Regions from separate parts of the Salinivibrio sp. EAGSL genome, predicted to be linked through region 3. Evidence: predicted binding sites of a transcription regulator. Region 3 holds the regulator's gene; each other region holds the start of a gene.
What was found. Region 3 encodes MetJ, which represses methionine synthesis genes. Its sites were predicted from a motif close to TTAGACNTNTANANGTCTAA; they were not measured.

Region 1 (4,219 bases), on a different contig from region 3:
TATTTTAAGCCCTCCGCATTCGCGGAGGGCTTTTTCGTTTATAGTGTTTTTTAAAATACTTCATTCCTTTCTTATATCCCGACTGCCCCATTTTTACCTCACCTTTTTGTTTGGTGTTGTTACCCTTTCACTATTCTTACTTATTCGGGCATCTCTGGGCGTTGATTATTGCTTGAGCTTCATGGGTCACTGGGGTATGTTATTAGATATCTGGACGTCTAAACATCTTAAATCTTCAGGAGGCAGTGATGCCGATAAAAATCCCGGATCAGCTCCCCGCCACCAATATTTTGCGTCGAGAAAACATTTTCGTTATGTCGCAGACGCGTGCGGTGAGCCAAAACATTCGCCCATTGAAGGTGTTGTTACTCAACTTAATGCCCAAAAAAATTGAAACCGAGACGCAATTTATGCGCTTGCTCTCTAATAGCCCTTTACAGGTTGATGTCGAGCTTTTACGTATTGATAACCGACCCAGTAAAAACACGCCAACGGAACACTTAGACACCTTCTATCGCCAGTTTGAAGCCGTGCGTGAACGCAACTTTGATGGTCTTATCGTCACCGGGGCACCATTGGGCTTGGTGCAGTTTGAAGATGTGATTTACTGGGAGCATTTGCAAGATGTGATGAATTGGGCGCATCAGCATGTTACGTCTACCCTTTACGTTTGCTGGGCGGCTCAAGCGGGTTTAAAGCTTCTTTACGATTTACCCAAAAAAACGCGCAAAGAGAAGTTATCTGGCGTCTATCAGCACCAGGTAAATGAAGCACTGGCTACGCATCCTTTATTGCGGGGGTTTGATGATAGCTTTCTCGCCCCTCACTCGCGGTACGCTGACTTTTCGCCAAGCTTTCTGGACGAACACACGGATCTCGATATTCTCGCCACCTCAGCACAAGCGGGCACTTACTTGGCGGCGACCAAGGATAAACGTAATGTGTTTGTGACAGGTCATCCCGAATATGACTCACATACGCTGCATCATGAATACCATCGCGATCTTGAAGAAGGGATGGAGCCTGTCGTCCCGATTAACTATTATCCTGATGATGATCCGTCTCAACCCCCCTATGTGAGTTGGCGGAGTCATGGGCACTTACTCTTTGCCAATTGGTTGAACTATTGTGTCTATCAGCTGACGCCGTTTAATCTGGCTGAATTTTCACAATCTAACTTTACGCTCGACGAATAGCAAAAAGGCGCCTAATTGGCGCCTTGTTGAGAAAGAGTGTTTATACACGGGGATTATCGATTTTCTCTTGAGCGGCATTGGCTTTATCAACCATTCCTGTCATGGTCGATCCTTGTACGAGAATAGAGAAAACCACCACCGCATAAGTCATGATTAAAATCAGTTCACGGACGTCGATATTCTTCTCAGGGACGACCATCACACCAGCCGGCACTGCCATGGCCATGGCAAGGGCTAAGCCACCTCTTAGGCCTCCCCAACTCAAAATACGAATGGCCCAAGGGTTGTATTGACGAAAGCGATTGAAGCCGAAATAGCAGGCTTTCACACTGAGATAACGGGCGAACAGTACAACGGGTACAACTGCGGCCATAATGATCCAGTCTTCCTTGTGGAAGCTAATCTGTAACAGGCTGACCCCGATCAATAAGAACAGTAAGCTATTCAAAAACTCATCGACCAATTCCCAAAAATGGTCCAGATGATCCTCACTCTCTTTGGAGAAGCCAATAAAGCGAGTCCAGTTACCGATCATAATGCCAGAGACTACCATCGCCAGTGGCCCGGAAACATGCAACATATCGGCGAGCACATACCCCGCGCTAGGAATAGCCAATGTCAGTAGCAGTTCCATGGAATGGTCATTGGTCGCGCAGATCAAACGGTGAAATAGGTAACCCAATATCAGACCGTATAAAATCCCACCGATAGCTTCTTGTAAGAACAATGCGATCGTACCACCGAGTGTCGGATCGCTGTCGCCAAACGCCAAGGTAAAAAGCGTCACGAAAATAACAATCCCGATCCCGTCGTTAAACAGTGACTCTCCCTCGATTTGGGTGGTGATCCGCCTAGGTGCCTGTAGCCGCTTAACAATGGCCAACACCGCGATAGGATCGGTTGGAGAAATCAGCGCCCCAAACAATAAACAATAGATAAAATCAAAAGGAATGCCGATCAGTTGGAAGACGCCCCAAATACCCGCACCAACCAGCGAGACAGAGACCAACAGGCCGCCGAGGACGAGGGTGGTGATTTCCCATTTTTGATCAGAGAAATGGGGAAGCTTGACACCAATACCGCCCGCAAATAAAAGGAAACCGAGTACGCCTTTGAGTAAAAAGGCATCAAAGTGGATATCGGTCAATATTTGCTCTGCCATCGCCTTTAACGGAATGGCTTGGTATTGACCGGCGATCACGATCAAAAGAGAAAGGAGTAGAGAGCTTGCAGTGATCGCGATAGTCGTTTGTACTCGGCTGATTTTACTATTAATAAAGGCGATAAAGATGGCAGCAGCAGCCATGAAACTGAGGATTGCGTAGGTAGACATGCAGCTTCCTAGTACGACGAGGAATGAAAGAGTTACAAAATATTAATAGAAATTGCGCTCAAAACGAACAGCTGAATTGAAATAGATCAAAATTAATCGATATTTATAGACGTCTAGATTTCCAAAATGGCTGTGGTAGGATAAAACTATCGCAATCAGGATGGTGATATCACGGGGTAAGAATGGATCGATTAACACAGCGTCTCTCTACGTGTATTTTGGTGATCGATGGCGGTATGGGCACCATGATCCAAGGCTTAGGACTCGGCGAAGCCGATTACCGCGGCGCACGCTTTAAAGACTGGCATTGTGATGTGAAAGGTAACAATGACCTTTTGGTACTGACGCAGCCTGAAAAAATAGCAGCGTTACACAGCGACTATCTGGCCGCGGGCGCGGACATCATAGAAACCAATACGTTCAACGCGACCCAGATAGCCATGGCCGATTACGACATGCAGGCCATCAGTGCGGAGATAAATTTAGCTGCTGCGCGTCTTGCTCGCGACGTGGCTGACCACTGGACGGCGAAAACCCCAGAAAAACCACGCTTTGTTGCTGGGGTTCTCGGACCCACGAATCGCACTTGCTCTATCTCTCCAGATGTGAACGATCCTGGCTTTCGTAATGTCACCTTTGATCAATTGGTTGAGGGGTATGCGGAGTCCACTGAGGCGTTGATGGATGGTGGTGTTGATCTCATCATGTTGGAAACCATCTTTGATACCTTGAACGCGAAAGCCTGTGCCTTTGCTGTTGAAAAAGTCTTTGATGCCCGAGGTGTGCGCTTACCCATTATGATCTCTGGCACCATCACCGATGCGTCTGGTCGTACGCTCTCTGGGCAAACCACCGCGGCGTTTTATCACTCTTTACGCCACGTCGAACCGCTTTCTTTTGGTTTGAACTGTGCGCTGGGGCCAGCCGAATTGCGTCAGTACGTCAAAGAGCTCAGTGAGATCTGCGAAGGATTTGTTTCGGTTCATCCCAATGCCGGTTTACCCAATGCGTTTGGCGAATATGATCTCTCGCCTGAAGACATGGCAAAACATATCGACGAATGGGCCGCTTCTGGCTTTATTAACCTGGTGGGTGGGTGCTGTGGTACCACACCCGAGCATATTCAAGCGATCAGCGAGGTGGTGGCGAAACATGCCCCCCGTGCGCGCCCCTCTCAGTCTGTGGCATGTCGACTATCAGGGCTCGAACCGCTAACTATTAATGCTGAAAGCCTGTTCGTGAACGTGGGGGAGCGCACCAATGTCACTGGGTCGGCGCGTTTTAAGCGTTTAATCGTCGAAGAACAATACGACGAAGCGCTTGAGGTGGCGTTACAGCAAGTGGAAAACGGGGCGCAAATCATCGATATCAATATGGATGAGGGCATGTTGGATGCACAGCAAGCCATGGTACGTTTTCTCAATCTGTGTGCGGCTGAGCCCGATATTGCTCGGGTACCGGTGATGATTGACTCCTCAAAGTGGGAGATCATTGAAGCCGGACTGAAGTGTATCCAAGGTAAAGGGATTGTGAACTCAATTTCTCTTAAAGAGGGGGAAGCCGCGTTTATTCAACAAGCCCACTTAGTCCGTCGATACGGTGCCGCTGTGATTGTGATGGCGTTTGATGAGCAAGGCCAGGCTGATACACGTGAACGTAAAGTCGAGATTTGCACGCGCGCGTATCACCT
Region 2 (4,219 bases), on a different contig from region 3:
TACGACGGGTAATGATATTGATCACCCCACCAATGGCATCTGAGCCATACAAGGTCGACATCGGCCCCCGAATCACTTCAATACGCTCAATCGCTTGTAGCGGCGGTAACCAACCTTGCTCAATGCCAGGCCCGTCACTGTTCGGGCGTGTTTCTCGACTGGTGGTACGTTTTCCATCCACCAGCATCAGGGTATATTTTGAGCCCATTCCGCGAATACTTATATCCGTAGTGTCACCGCCTCCGGTCACGACCACGCCAGGAATACGCTTTAATGCATCCGTAACATCGCGATAATAACGATCTTCAAGTTGGTCACGGCTAATCACGCTAATACTTGCTGGCGCCTTTGCGGTGGCTTGTTCAAATCCTGACGCTGTGATCACCATAGTTTCGGTATTTTGATCACCCGCTTCTGCCGCATGAATAGCACTCACAGGCATACCGGCGAATACCATCCCGAGAACAACGGGACGAAGACAACTGGACATAATCAACTCCATTTTGTGATAATGATTATTATTTGTTAGTTGATAATTATTCACGTTTGAGTTCGGGCGCATAGGGACAAAAAAGGAACACCTCGTTCCAGTAATAGAACGAGGCAGTGAGCTTCATGCCGAACCACTGATATGAATCTTCACCGAAGTGAAAAAGGACCGTTATGCAGGATTTTTCCTCAATTCGTGCGTTTGTTGCTTTATGTCATCATCAAAGCCTCACGGCGGCAGCAAAAGCACTCGGACAGCCCAAATCGACAGTCAGTCGTCGATTAGCCCAACTAGAGACAGACATGGGCCAGTCATTGACACAACGACAAGGAAATCGGCTGGTATTAACCAAAGCGGGAGAGATTTTTTCTCACTACTGCCAACAAATGCTCGATTTAGCAGAGGAAAGTGAAGAAGCGATCCAGGGGTTAAATAATCACCTTCAAGGGCCGATTGACGTGCTTTGTCACCCCGGCATGATGCGTGGATGGGCTGGGCCATCGATTAATGCGTTTTTAGCCCAACACCCTAAGGTGTCCATTACACTAACCAGTGAGGTGAGCGCACCACGTATCCAATCGGCTGATCTGATTATTTGGGCAGGCGATATCACGCTGCCGATGAACTGTCGCGCTGATACGCTAGGGCAGTGGCAGTATGGTATTTATGCTGCACCACACTACGTAGCGCAACATGGTCCCTTCACACATCCACGCGCGTTGGACGATCATCCTTGGTTAGATGTCTTTGCTCTGCGACGAAAAGGGTTGACGCTCTATAATCACGATAAAGCCTATCATTTAAGCGCGATACCAAGCCGTTTCAATTGCGATATGATCGCTATTCAATTAGATGCGATTGCGGATGGACAAGGCGTCGGACTTTTACCGACTTGGAGCGCAGCTGGCTATCAACAGCACCATCCGGACAACATTATGCGGTGTTTGCCGCAATGGCACTCAGCGCCTGTTCCGCTGCGTCTTTATTGCAGCGCTGGCCGCCTTCCCCTGCGTGTTGAATCACTCAAGGATTGGCTACAAGAAGCCGCGCCGGCACACTGGCAACCGGCGAGATCACCTCAGGCCGTTACCTAGTTTGATACGATACATAGACGTTTTTGCTATACCTAGAGAGACTCCTGCTGCATCAACTGACTTGCGTTTATCATATTTGCGAATAAAATAGACGTCTAGAAGTTAAAACATCTGAGATGATCGGCGAGACTATTCGCTACGTATCGTCGGTATTCTTGATAATCAATGAGAGTGTCACATGGCTAAGCACCTGTTTACCTCAGAGTCCGTCTCTGAAGGCCATCCTGATAAAATCGCCGATCAGATTTCTGATGCGGTCTTGGATGCCATTCTTGAGCAAGATCCCAAAGCACGCGTTGCCTGCGAAACCTATGTAAAGACCGGTATGGTCATGGTAGGCGGGGAAGTGACAACCTCTGCCTGGGTAGATATTGAAGAGCTCACCCGCCAAACCGTGCGCGATATTGGTTACGTGCACTCGGACATGGGGTTTGATGCCAATTCTTGCGCGGTATTGAATACGATTGGCAAGCAATCGCCTGACATTAATCAAGGCGTTGACCGCGCCGATCCCAAAGATCAAGGCGCTGGCGACCAAGGGATCATGTTTGGTTTTGCCACCAATGAAACCAACGTACTGATGCCTGCCCCTATCACTTACTCACACCGTTTGGTCGAGCGACAGGCGCAAGTGCGCAAAGATGGCACCTTAGATTGGTTGCGCCCTGATGCGAAAAGTCAGGTTACTTTCGCCTATGACAACGGCAAAATTGCTGGCATTGATGCCGTCGTACTGTCAACACAGCATTGCGATAGCATTTCAACCGACGATCTGCGCGAAGCGGTCATGGAAGAAATCATCAAACCGGTTCTACCTGCAGAGTGGCTCACTAAAGAGACCAAGTTCTTTATCAATCCAACCGGTCGCTTTGTCATTGGCGGCCCGATGGGTGACTGTGGTTTAACCGGCCGTAAAATTATCGTGGACACCTATGGCGGTGCAGCGCGTCACGGTGGCGGGGCTTTCTCAGGCAAAGATCCCTCAAAAGTGGATCGTTCTGCAGCTTACGCAGCCCGCTATGTGGCGAAAAACATCGTCGCAGCTGGCTTAGCTGATCGCTGTGAGATTCAATTGTCGTACGCCATTGGTGTGGCCGAGCCAACGTCTATAATGGTAGAAACCTTTGGCACTGAAAAAGTGGCACCTGAGGTGATCATTAAAGCGGTACGTGAGCACTTCGACTTGCGTCCTTATGGCTTGCAAGAAATGCTCGACTTGCTGCAACCAATTTATAAGCAAACCGCCGCGTATGGTCATTTTGGTCGTGAGATCTTCCCATGGGAGAAAACCGACAAAGCCGATGTATTGCGTGAGTTTGCCAAACTTGGTTAATCTGGTCTGATTCACTTTTTGCAAAGGGAAGCGTCGGCTTCCCTTTTTTAATTGCTGCTTGAGCCAAATTGATGCCTTCTCTTTCCGACACCTTAATGAAAACAGTCACCGACCGCGTTCATGCCTGTATTGATAGCGCCAATCTGCAATTCGGTCTGCACTTGGTTTATCCCCAGGTTGGTTTCACTTTGCGAGGCCGAGCCGCCGGCACCGCGCATCCGACAGAATGGCGACTACGATTTAATCCGGTATTGCTCCAGCAGGACGCCGAGGCTTTTTTGCAGGAGGTGATCCCGCACGAAGTGTGTCATTTAGTGACGTTTGCTCTGTATGGGCGTGTCAAGCCTCATGGTCCGGAATGGCGAGACCTGATGATCAACCTGTTTAACGCCCCCGCCAACACCACCCACCGGCTGGATATTACAGCGGTACAAGGAAAAACCTTCTCGTATCAATGTCGATGTGGGCCAGTCGCTTTGACAATACGACGGCATCATAAAGTCCAGCGAGGTCAAGCAACCTATCGGTGCAAGCAGTGCCAACAGGTACTGACGCCAGTGGGCGAAGCACGCTAGCCATTTGCTTTTCCGTTCACCGCCCCCATATTATTGGCAAATTCCCTATTCACGCACCACCTATTGCCACCGGTAGCCATGTTACACTGGAGGCTGATTGACAATGGAAAGCCAACACCATGCGAATTCCTCGAATTTATCACCCGGTGCCTTTACCTTCTCAAGGCACGGTGACCTTAAGCGATGAAGCGGCAAATCACCTAGGCCGCGTATTAAGAATGCAAGCAGAACAACCTATTCAGCTGTTTGATGGCCAAGGGGCACAGTTTCCAGCGACCTTGACCCAAGTGACGAAAAAATACGTCACTGCAACCATCACGGCGCGCGAGGACGTAGGGGTTGAATCGCCATTAGATTTCGAACTGGGCCAGGTCATTTCTCGTGGTGAGAAGATGGAATTTACCATTCAAAAGTCGGTCGAGTTAGGGGTCAATACCATCACACCACTGTTATCTGCGCGATGTGGGGTTAAACTTAACGCCGAACGATTGGAGAAAAAACGCCAACAATGGCAAAAGATCGCCATTGGCGCGTGCGAGCAAAGTGGACGCAATGTCGTCCCCATCATCCATCCGGTGATCCCTCTAGACACCTGGTGTCAGCAGGCATTTGATGGGCTGAAGCTCAACCTACATCCTCGCGCACCGTATTCTATTAATACGCTGCCTGAAGCCCCTTCCAAGATACGTTTGCTGATTGGGCCAGAAGGCGGATTGTCAGAAGAAGA
Region 3 (4,219 bases):
CGTGGCCGAATAATCTGACCCGTTACGCCCCAAAAGCACGGTTTCCCCAGCTTGATTTTGCGCCATAAATCCCGTAATCACGACGTGAGATTGCGTGTGCTGAGAAAGTTGCTGCCGTAATAGTGGCCATGATGCGCCGCGATCGACCTCGGGTTGAGCCGCACGTTCCGCGCGTAAACAGTGGCGCGAGTCCAACATCACCGCCTGACGACACTGCTGATTAAGCAGCGCGGCTAATAAACGCGCCGACCAAACCTCTCCGAACCCTTGCACATCGGCTTGTACGCTGTCGCTCAGCGCTGTCTCCCCGAGCGACGCGATCGTCGCGATGTCAGCAGATAAGGCATCAACCAACTGTTGTTTGTGATCACCGTTGATCAGATTTTCAATCAAGTCTTGCTGAAAGGCACGGACGCCTTGCAAGGTCTCATGCGCCAACCGGCCATCTTTGCCCAGTTGAGCGAGCCAAGCAATGAGCTGATTGGTCGTTTTCCCCGCCGCAGAGACCACAATTAAGTCGTGCGCCTTTGCATGCCCCGTCAGCACATCGACCACACGGCGATAACAATCTGGGCTCGCTAAACTGCTGCCACCAAATTTATGCAATTGGCGTTGTGATTCGGGGGCGGTGTCCATCGGTTGCGCGTGCATGGCGAGGTCTCTCTTGGTCTCAATGAATATCAATAAAGCGGCGTGCTATGACAGCAACACCTATAGCAATCGGTTTTACTGGTTAGCTAAATGGGCGAAGGCATGCGCCAAATCGGCCACTAAGTCTTCTGCGTCTTCTAGTCCAATAGAAAAACGCAGCAACGTTGGGGTAATGCCAGCCTCGGCTTGCGCGTCATCACTCATCGCACGATGGGTCATTGATCCTGGATGCGTGACCAGACTTTCTACCCCGCCCAGCGACTCGGCAAGCGCAAATAAGGATAAGCCTTCAATAAAACGTGCGATCCCAGCAGAGTCCGTGTCCAGCTCGAGGCTGAGCATACTACCAAATCCAAACTGCTGACGGGCGGCAATGTCATGGCCTGGATGTGTCGCCAAACCGGGATAATAGAGTTGCCGCACCGCAGGGACTGTTTGCAAATAGGCTAATACCGCTTGCGTATTTTGTTGATGTTGTTTAACCCGAGCGCCCAAAGTACGCAACCCTCGCAATGTCATATAACTGTCAAAGGCGTTGCCTGTTGCGCCCAAGCAGTTGCCCCACCACGCTAATGTTGCAGCCAATTCAGGCGTCTTCGCCACTACAGCGCCACCGACAATATCAGAGTGACCATTAATAAATTTAGTAGTGGAATGCACGATGATGTCCGCACCCAGTGAAAACGGCTGTTGGAGTGCTGGCGATAAAAAGGTGTTATCGACCACCACCCATGCCCCCACTTGGTGGGCCTGTTGGCAGATTTTAGCAATATCGACCACACGCAATAGCGGATTAGAGGGTGTTTCAACTAACACCAGTTTCGGCTGTTTTGCCAGCGCAGCGGTTAACGCCTGGTGATCAGATTGATCGACAAAACTGACCTGCCAAATCCCTTGCTTGGCGCGTGACTCTAACAAGCGAAAGGTACCACCATAACAATCATGCGGTGCAACAATATGATCCCCTGCATCCAGTAAAGACAACACCAAGTTAATGGCTGCCATCCCACAGTTGGTCACCACGGCACCGGCTCCGCCTTCCAGTTCCGTTAACGCTTGCTCTAACTGAGCTCGAGTTGGATTGCCCCCACGGGCATAATCATAAGTGGGAACGTCGCCAAAAGCAGGAAAACGATAGTTGGTTGATAAATACAAAGGCGGCACAACCGCATGATGTTGCGTGTCAGTGCCAATTCCTGTTCGAACGGCAATGGTGTCGGTTTTTTTACCTGTCATGGTTCATCCTTGCTCTTGTTGCGCTGGCACGGTTTACGTGATCCAGTCGTCATCATACTACTTTACCTCGGCGCTTTTGGGACGTCAACACTTCTAGACGTCTAAACACCTTTGCATGTGGCGGTTAATATAGCTAAAATCTCCGCAGCATCATTCTGGGTATTCCATAATCAAGATAGGTGAGACATGGCGCAGTGGAACGGCGATTACATTAATCCGTATGCCGAACATGGTAAAAAGAAAGAGCAGGTAAAGAAGATCACCGTCTCTATCCCACTTAAAGTATTAAAAATTCTTACTGATGAGCGCACTCGCCGTCAGGTTCATAACCTGCGTCATGCGACCAACAGTGAGCTATTGTGTGAGGCATTTTTACATGCCTATACCGGGCAGCCTCTGCCAACCGATGACGACATCCGTAAGGATAAACCCGATAGCATTCCTGCCGAGGCACGTCGGATCATGGAAGAGTTGGGCATTGAGTTTGACGACAGTGAATACTAAACAAAAAACCGCCATCGGCGGTTTTTTTATGGTAAGACACTGTTTTCTAATTACAACATGTTTTCTTTACAGCATGTTTTCTTTACAACATGTTTTCTTTACAACATATAGTTGTCTGGCATCTCAATACGGGCTACGCCGGTTTCGACGGCCGCAAGCGCCACGGCACGTGCTACCTTAGGCAGTAAACGGGCATCCATCGGCTTGGGAATGATGTAATCCGGGCCAAAACTGAGTGAAGACAAGCCCGCGGCATCTAAGACCGATTGTGGTACAGGCTCTTTCGCCAAACCACGAATCGCTTCAACGGCGGCCAACTTCATCGCATCATTAATCTCACTGGCACGCACATCTAATGCTCCCCGGAAAATAAACGGGAAACACAAGACGTTATTCACCTGATTCGGGTAATCCGAACGCCCCGTTCCAATGATCAGATCATCCCGGACTTGGTGCGCAACCTCTGGGTTAATTTCAGGATCTGGGTTTGAGCAGGCAAACACGACAGGCTTATCCGCCATCAGTTTTAATGCCTCAGGCGAGAGCAAATCCGGGCCTGATACGCCAACAAAGAGATCCGCACCTTCAATCACATCTTCGAGGGTACGCTTATCCGTGTTATTGGCAAACAGCTGCTTATACTTGTTAATGTCATCACGACGGGTGTGAATCACCCCTTTGCGATCCAGCATGTAAATCTTTTCGCGCTGGGCGCCACATTTAATCAATAGCTCCATACAGGCCACCGCAGCGGCACCCGCACCGAGACACACGATGGTGGCTTCACCAATATCTTTGCCTTGCAACTCGAGCGCGTTAAGCATCCCCGCAGCAGTGACAATCGCGGTACCATGTTGATCATCATGGAAGACAGGCACTTCACAGCGTTCAATCAGCTGCTTTTCGATCTCAAAACAATCTGGGGCTTTGATATCTTCAAGGTTGATACCGCCAAAGGTGTCAGCAATATTGGCTACGGTATCAACAAACTCATCGATGGTGCGGTGTTTAACTTCAATGTCGATCGAGTCCAAGCCGGCAAAACGCTTGAACAATAACGCTTTGCCTTCCATGACAGGCTTTGACGCCATCGGCCCTAAATTCCCTAACCCCAAAATCGCGGTGCCGTTTGAGATCACCGCAACCATATTGCCTTTACCGGTATAGCGATATACGGCATCCGCATCTTGGGCTATTTCACGCACAGGTTCAGCAACGCCTGGGCTGTAGGCGAGAGCAAGATCCGCCGCTGAATCAGCAGGCTTACTGAGTTCGACAGAGATTTTTCCGGGTGTAGGGTATGCATGATAATCCAGCGCTTGCTGGCGTTTATCGTCCGACATGTCGTTTTCCTAGTTATTATCGTGAAGGGGTAACCAATACCGGCAGGGAAGGATGACCGATATTAGCCAGACACTCTACAAACCACACAGGAAAGGTTTGTATAAGGGTAAAGATGGTAACGCAGCGGGGAAACGTCCACCAGTACTAACGCCGTATTCGCGATGATGCTCGGACCTGTTGTCCGAATACTAGGACGATACGATCAAAAAAAGGGACGCTGATGCGTCCCTTCTCTATATTCGGTCAATAGCTGCTTATTTTTTGCTGCTAAGGGCACCGAAACGTTTCTTAAAGCGATCAACACGGCCACCAGCATCAAGGATACGCTGCTTACCGGTGTAGAATGGGTGACATTTGTCACACACGTCTAGGTTGATGTTTTTACCTAGGGTTGTGCTGAACGCAAATTCGTTACCGCAAGAGCATTTTGCTGTGACGGCTTTGTACTCTGGATGGATACCAGCTTTCATAGGGATAACCTCAT
Region 4 (4,219 bases), on a different contig from region 3:
TTTGAACTAGTTAGGTAGGACTGAAGTGGCGAGTTATGATTAATGAGAGGTTTATTTAGTGTAATTATTCTGTTATCGCTGCAGAATAAATGGTGATAATTCTAGGTCTAGCCGAGCAAATACGTGGATTTAGGCGGCCATCTAGCATAAAAAAAGGCGACCATAGCGGTCGCCGAAGGATAACAACTAGCACAGAAATTTTTAGTAAATCGCATGTCCCACGGTATTGAGCAACTTACTCACGCCTTTTGTGAAGTAGAGAGGGGCATCTGCAATGGTATAGCAAAGGCAACCTTCTTTTGTGTATGGCGTATGATGGTGACGGCTATCGAGTAAAATAAAGTCACCTGGCACATACTGACCACTTTCATCTTCAAAGGTACCGTCCAACAAAAGGGTTAACTCATAGCCCTTGTGAGTGTGCGCAGGCACTGAACCGCCTTCATCGATATGAAGAAAACTGGCTCGCGTTGCCCCTTCGTCAAGATTAAGTCGCGCACGTTGAACTTTACCAAAGGATGCCCAATTTGAATCGCCGAATCGTTGCAGCGCCCGGGGTAAGGCATATGTTTTTTCACCGACAGTGATTTGTGTTGCGCGCGCTTCAGGTTGTTCCGCGCCAGATTGCGTCAGCGCATCGGCATCGTTGGCAGCCGCTTGTTCAAAAATGGCGGATAGCATTTCATCTTCAGCATTGTGATCCCACTCATTTACCATCAACGCTTCGTCGCCGACTGTTTCTTGATCAAACGCCACTGATGCAAGCTTTTCTTCTGCAGTGGCCACGTAAGCTTGGCACTCCTGGCAAAGTTCAACATGAGCAGACAACGCAATCGCCATCGAAGTCGGCAATTTGCCAGCAGCAAAAGCATCCAGTAAATCGGTCGATGGGTGATACTTAATCATTGTTTTACCTCCAGGTGATTGCGAAGCTTTTCTAGACCTAAACGCAATCGGGACTTGACGGTGCCCAATGGCACATTTAATTGTTCTGACAACTCTTGATGAGTCAATTGCTTGAGATAAACCCCTCTAACCACCTGCTGCTGGACCGCGGGTAACTCGTCAATAAAACTGAGAAGCTCTTGGTCCATCATGTACTGAGCACCGGAATCTGTTTCGTTGTCCTGTTGCCCTGACTCGAGAATGGGCCAGATATCATCGCTAAAATTGTCTTCGCGATTCGATTGCACCTTGCGGAGCATATCGAAGCTTAAGTTACGCATGATAGTGAATACCCATGTCGTCGCCGCGCCTTTGTCAGAATTATACAAGTGGGCTTTGCGCCATACCACTAGCATGGTTTCTTGTACTAATTCCATTGCTTGGCCGTCAGCTCTTAAATGTTTTGAACCATAAGCGCGTATCTTAGGGCCAAAAAATCGGAACAAACGTTCGAACGCTATGCGGTCGCGGTCTTCTGCAACTTTTGCTAATAATTCAGACAACTCTTCCTTCGTCACGTCAGTCATGTTGGCACGCGTGTCCCGTCTGGAAATGGTGGTCTCAGTATACATGGTTTGTGGCGCAGTCATAGTTGAGTCCTATCTGTCGTAGCCGTCCATCTCGCTTCCAATACGAGGCTTAAAACAATTGGATCACTCGACTTCTTGCTCGAGAAGCTGACTGATAAATTGCTTCGCCTCTTCTGCCGATTCTTGCGCGATAAACCATTGTTTTTGCGCGTTAGAAAGCGGCAAAATTTCTAACCAGCGTTGGCAACTCCAGGTTAAGTCTTCGAAATACGGCGCCTCATATTGCTCAGCATGATCCGGGTGGGCGGCGAAGACATTTTTAAGTCCTGCGGCGATACGCATTTTTTCTTCATTTTCTTCCTGGTCAATAAACTCGTCATGTGGCCAGTCATTCAGTGCCTGTATCTCGCCCACCCAGAGCTTGTCGGCTTCTTGCTCTGTCGATTGAATTTTTACCCGTTGACGACCTGCAATGGTAATGCCTAATAAACCATCGGGTAGTGTTTCAAAATCGACAATGTCCACCAGTGTGCCATATCGATATAAACGTTTACCTTGCATCATCGCCAGCACGAATCCCTGTTGATTCGCCGAGCATTCGCGGACCAAGCGCAAATAGCGAGGTTCAAAAATGCGCAGCTTAGCTCTGCCCCCGGGTAGTAAGAACAAGGGTAGAGGAAACAGCTTTGTCATATCTACGCCTCCTTATTGATTCAACATGCCTGCCACTACGCGACCAGGGTTGGATACGATCAAGACAGAGACTGCATTACCACAATCAGGTTGACATCATTATAAGTTGTGGCATTCTGGACGTCTAAACATCTATTTTAGTAAGGGAATCGAAATGACGTTAAAGCGACCAGGATTTTGGATTGCGTCAGTGTTACTGGCGTTGATTATCAGCGGCTGCTCAGATCAGCCAGAAACGATAAAGATTGGTGCGACTGTCGGTCCCCATGCGCAAGTCGTAGAAGCGGTTGCGAAACAGGCTAAACCAGAAGGAATTCATGTCGAAGTGGTGGAATTTTCGGATTACATCTCTCCGAATGCCGGTCTGGCAGATGGCAGTCTTGATTTAAATAGTTACCAACATCAGCCGTTTCTCGATAACTTTAATCAAAACCATGATAGTGAATTGGTCTCGATTGGGCGTTCCATCCTTATGCGGATGGGGATTTACTCAGACAAAGTACAGCGCGTGGACGATTTACCCCAAGGCGCACAAATTGCGATCCCTAACGATCCGACCAACGCCGGGCGCGCTTTGCTATTACTGCAAGACGCAGGGCTGATCACCTTGGCCGATAACGTTGGCTTTCAAGCGACGCTACAAGATGTTACCGCTAACCCCAAGCAGCTCGATTTTGTCGAAGTAGAAGCGGCACAACTGCCTCGCAGCCTACAAGATGTCGATGCTGCTGCAATTACCATGAACTATGTGATGTCATCAGGGCTTAATCCAAGTGATCAAGGTATTTTCTTAGAATCGAAAGACGCACCGCTCGCGGTGATGGTCGTGGCAGCGCGGGCAGAGGATAAAGATAATCCGACCTATCAGCGTTTGTTGGCGCTATTTCAATCAGAGGCAACACGTGCGTTTCTACAAAAAACCTTTGATGGCACGATCGAACCGGCTTTCTAGTTTTTAAAACCGGCCAGCGATAGCTGGCCATTGATATACATTCTCAATCATTGTTTACCATTCAGGGAGTTATTGCGTTAACATGCCTCTCAGCTTGTGGTTTTAGCATTCGCTAGAGTCACAGTTTCCTCGCTCGCCTAACACACAGAACGCATAGGAATTGAGATGCAATCGGCTACTCGTCCATTTAATTGGTCGCCCGTATTGCTGGCATGCTTAACGGTCAGTATCGGGCAATTCAGCATGGGATTGGTTTTTCCATCATTACCTTGGATCGCTCGTGACTTCAATCTCAGCATGGACGATGTCCAACTGCTTATTTCCGCTTACCTGCTCGGGTTTGGCCCGTCACAATTTATCTATGGCCCCATTTCGGATGCACTCGGACGCCGCCGCGTGCTATTAGCCGGTGTCTTGCTTTCACTGGTTGGGTTAACCGTGATGGTGAGCTTTAGCGCCAGTTTTACCGGGTTGGTGATTGGCCGTTGTATTCAGGGGATGGGCACGGGATGTTGTGCCGTCCTCTCGCGAGCCTTTACCCGTGACTCGTATTCGGGGGATCAGCTTCCTCAAGCCATGTCATACCTGATCATGGTCGCCTCATTTACGCCCATTGTGGCTCCTGTGATTGGTGGCTTTGTTAACCATAACTTAGGCTGGTTGGCGATCTTTATTTTATTGATGGTTCATACCAGCTTGGTGTGGTGCGTGCTCTTTTTCTTATTTAAAGAGAGTATGCATACGCGATCGCCATTGCCTAAGATAAAAGTGATCCTTGGTCGTTATGGCGCACTGTTAAAAACGCCCTACTTTCTTTATTTCGCCAGTATCAGCTGGTTGAACTTCACCTTGGTGATCACCACGGTGTCACTGATGCCATTTTTGATGCAAGAGCGCATCGGGATGACCTCGGATCAATATGCGCTGTGGGCGCTTATTCCGACATGTGGGTTACTGCTGGGCAGCACGCTGGTGTCGCGCATTCGGCCGCGTTTGGGTACCAAGCGTATGCTGTTGATGGCACCGGTGATGCAGCTCATCTCAGCGATATGGCTATGGTTTACCCCCATGGATCCCTTGCTGCTGATGATAGGGCAGT

Region 1: the regulator MetJ is predicted to act here: its motif matches at 2,635-2,654, upstream of metH (methionine synthase).
Region 2: the regulator MetJ is predicted to act here: its motif matches at 1,672-1,691, upstream of metK (methionine adenosyltransferase).
Region 4: the regulator MetJ is predicted to act here: its motif matches at 2,277-2,296, upstream of HLG76_RS09945 (MetQ/NlpA family ABC transporter substrate-binding protein).

Annotation. Positions count from the first base shown of each region.
Region 1 is NZ_JABWMG010000019.1:69,456-73,674, reverse strand. Features, by position in the region: gene metA (homoserine O-succinyltransferase) at 249-1,196, shown strand; gene HLG76_RS12265 (sodium:proton antiporter) at 1,237-2,529, opposite strand; gene metH (methionine synthase) at 2,712-4,219, shown strand, end outside.
Region 2 is NZ_JABWMG010000024.1:10,299-14,517, reverse strand. Features, by position in the region: gene HLG76_RS13360 (ligand-gated channel protein) at 1-490, opposite strand, end outside; gene HLG76_RS13355 (LysR family transcriptional regulator) at 664-1,584, shown strand; gene metK (methionine adenosyltransferase) at 1,763-2,917, shown strand; gene HLG76_RS13345 (SprT family zinc-dependent metalloprotease) at 2,989-3,492, shown strand; gene rsmE (16S rRNA (uracil(1498)-N(3))-methyltransferase) at 3,612-4,219, shown strand, end outside.
Region 3 is NZ_JABWMG010000002.1:56,020-60,238, forward strand. Features, by position in the region: partial or broken gene HLG76_RS01655 (bifunctional aspartate kinase/homoserine dehydrogenase II) at 1-636, opposite strand, end outside; gene metB (cystathionine gamma-synthase) at 727-1,887, opposite strand; gene metJ (met regulon transcriptional regulator MetJ) at 2,074-2,391, shown strand; gene HLG76_RS01670 (malic enzyme-like NAD(P)-binding protein) at 2,490-3,734, opposite strand; gene rpmE (50S ribosomal protein L31) at 3,990-4,205, opposite strand.
Region 4 is NZ_JABWMG010000014.1:22,545-26,763, reverse strand. Features, by position in the region: gene HLG76_RS09960 (ChrR family anti-sigma-E factor) at 202-906, opposite strand; gene HLG76_RS09955 (sigma-70 family RNA polymerase sigma factor) at 903-1,472, opposite strand; gene HLG76_RS09950 (LON peptidase substrate-binding domain-containing protein) at 1,599-2,168, opposite strand; gene HLG76_RS09945 (MetQ/NlpA family ABC transporter substrate-binding protein) at 2,323-3,120, shown strand; gene HLG76_RS09940 (multidrug effflux MFS transporter) at 3,286-4,219, shown strand, end outside.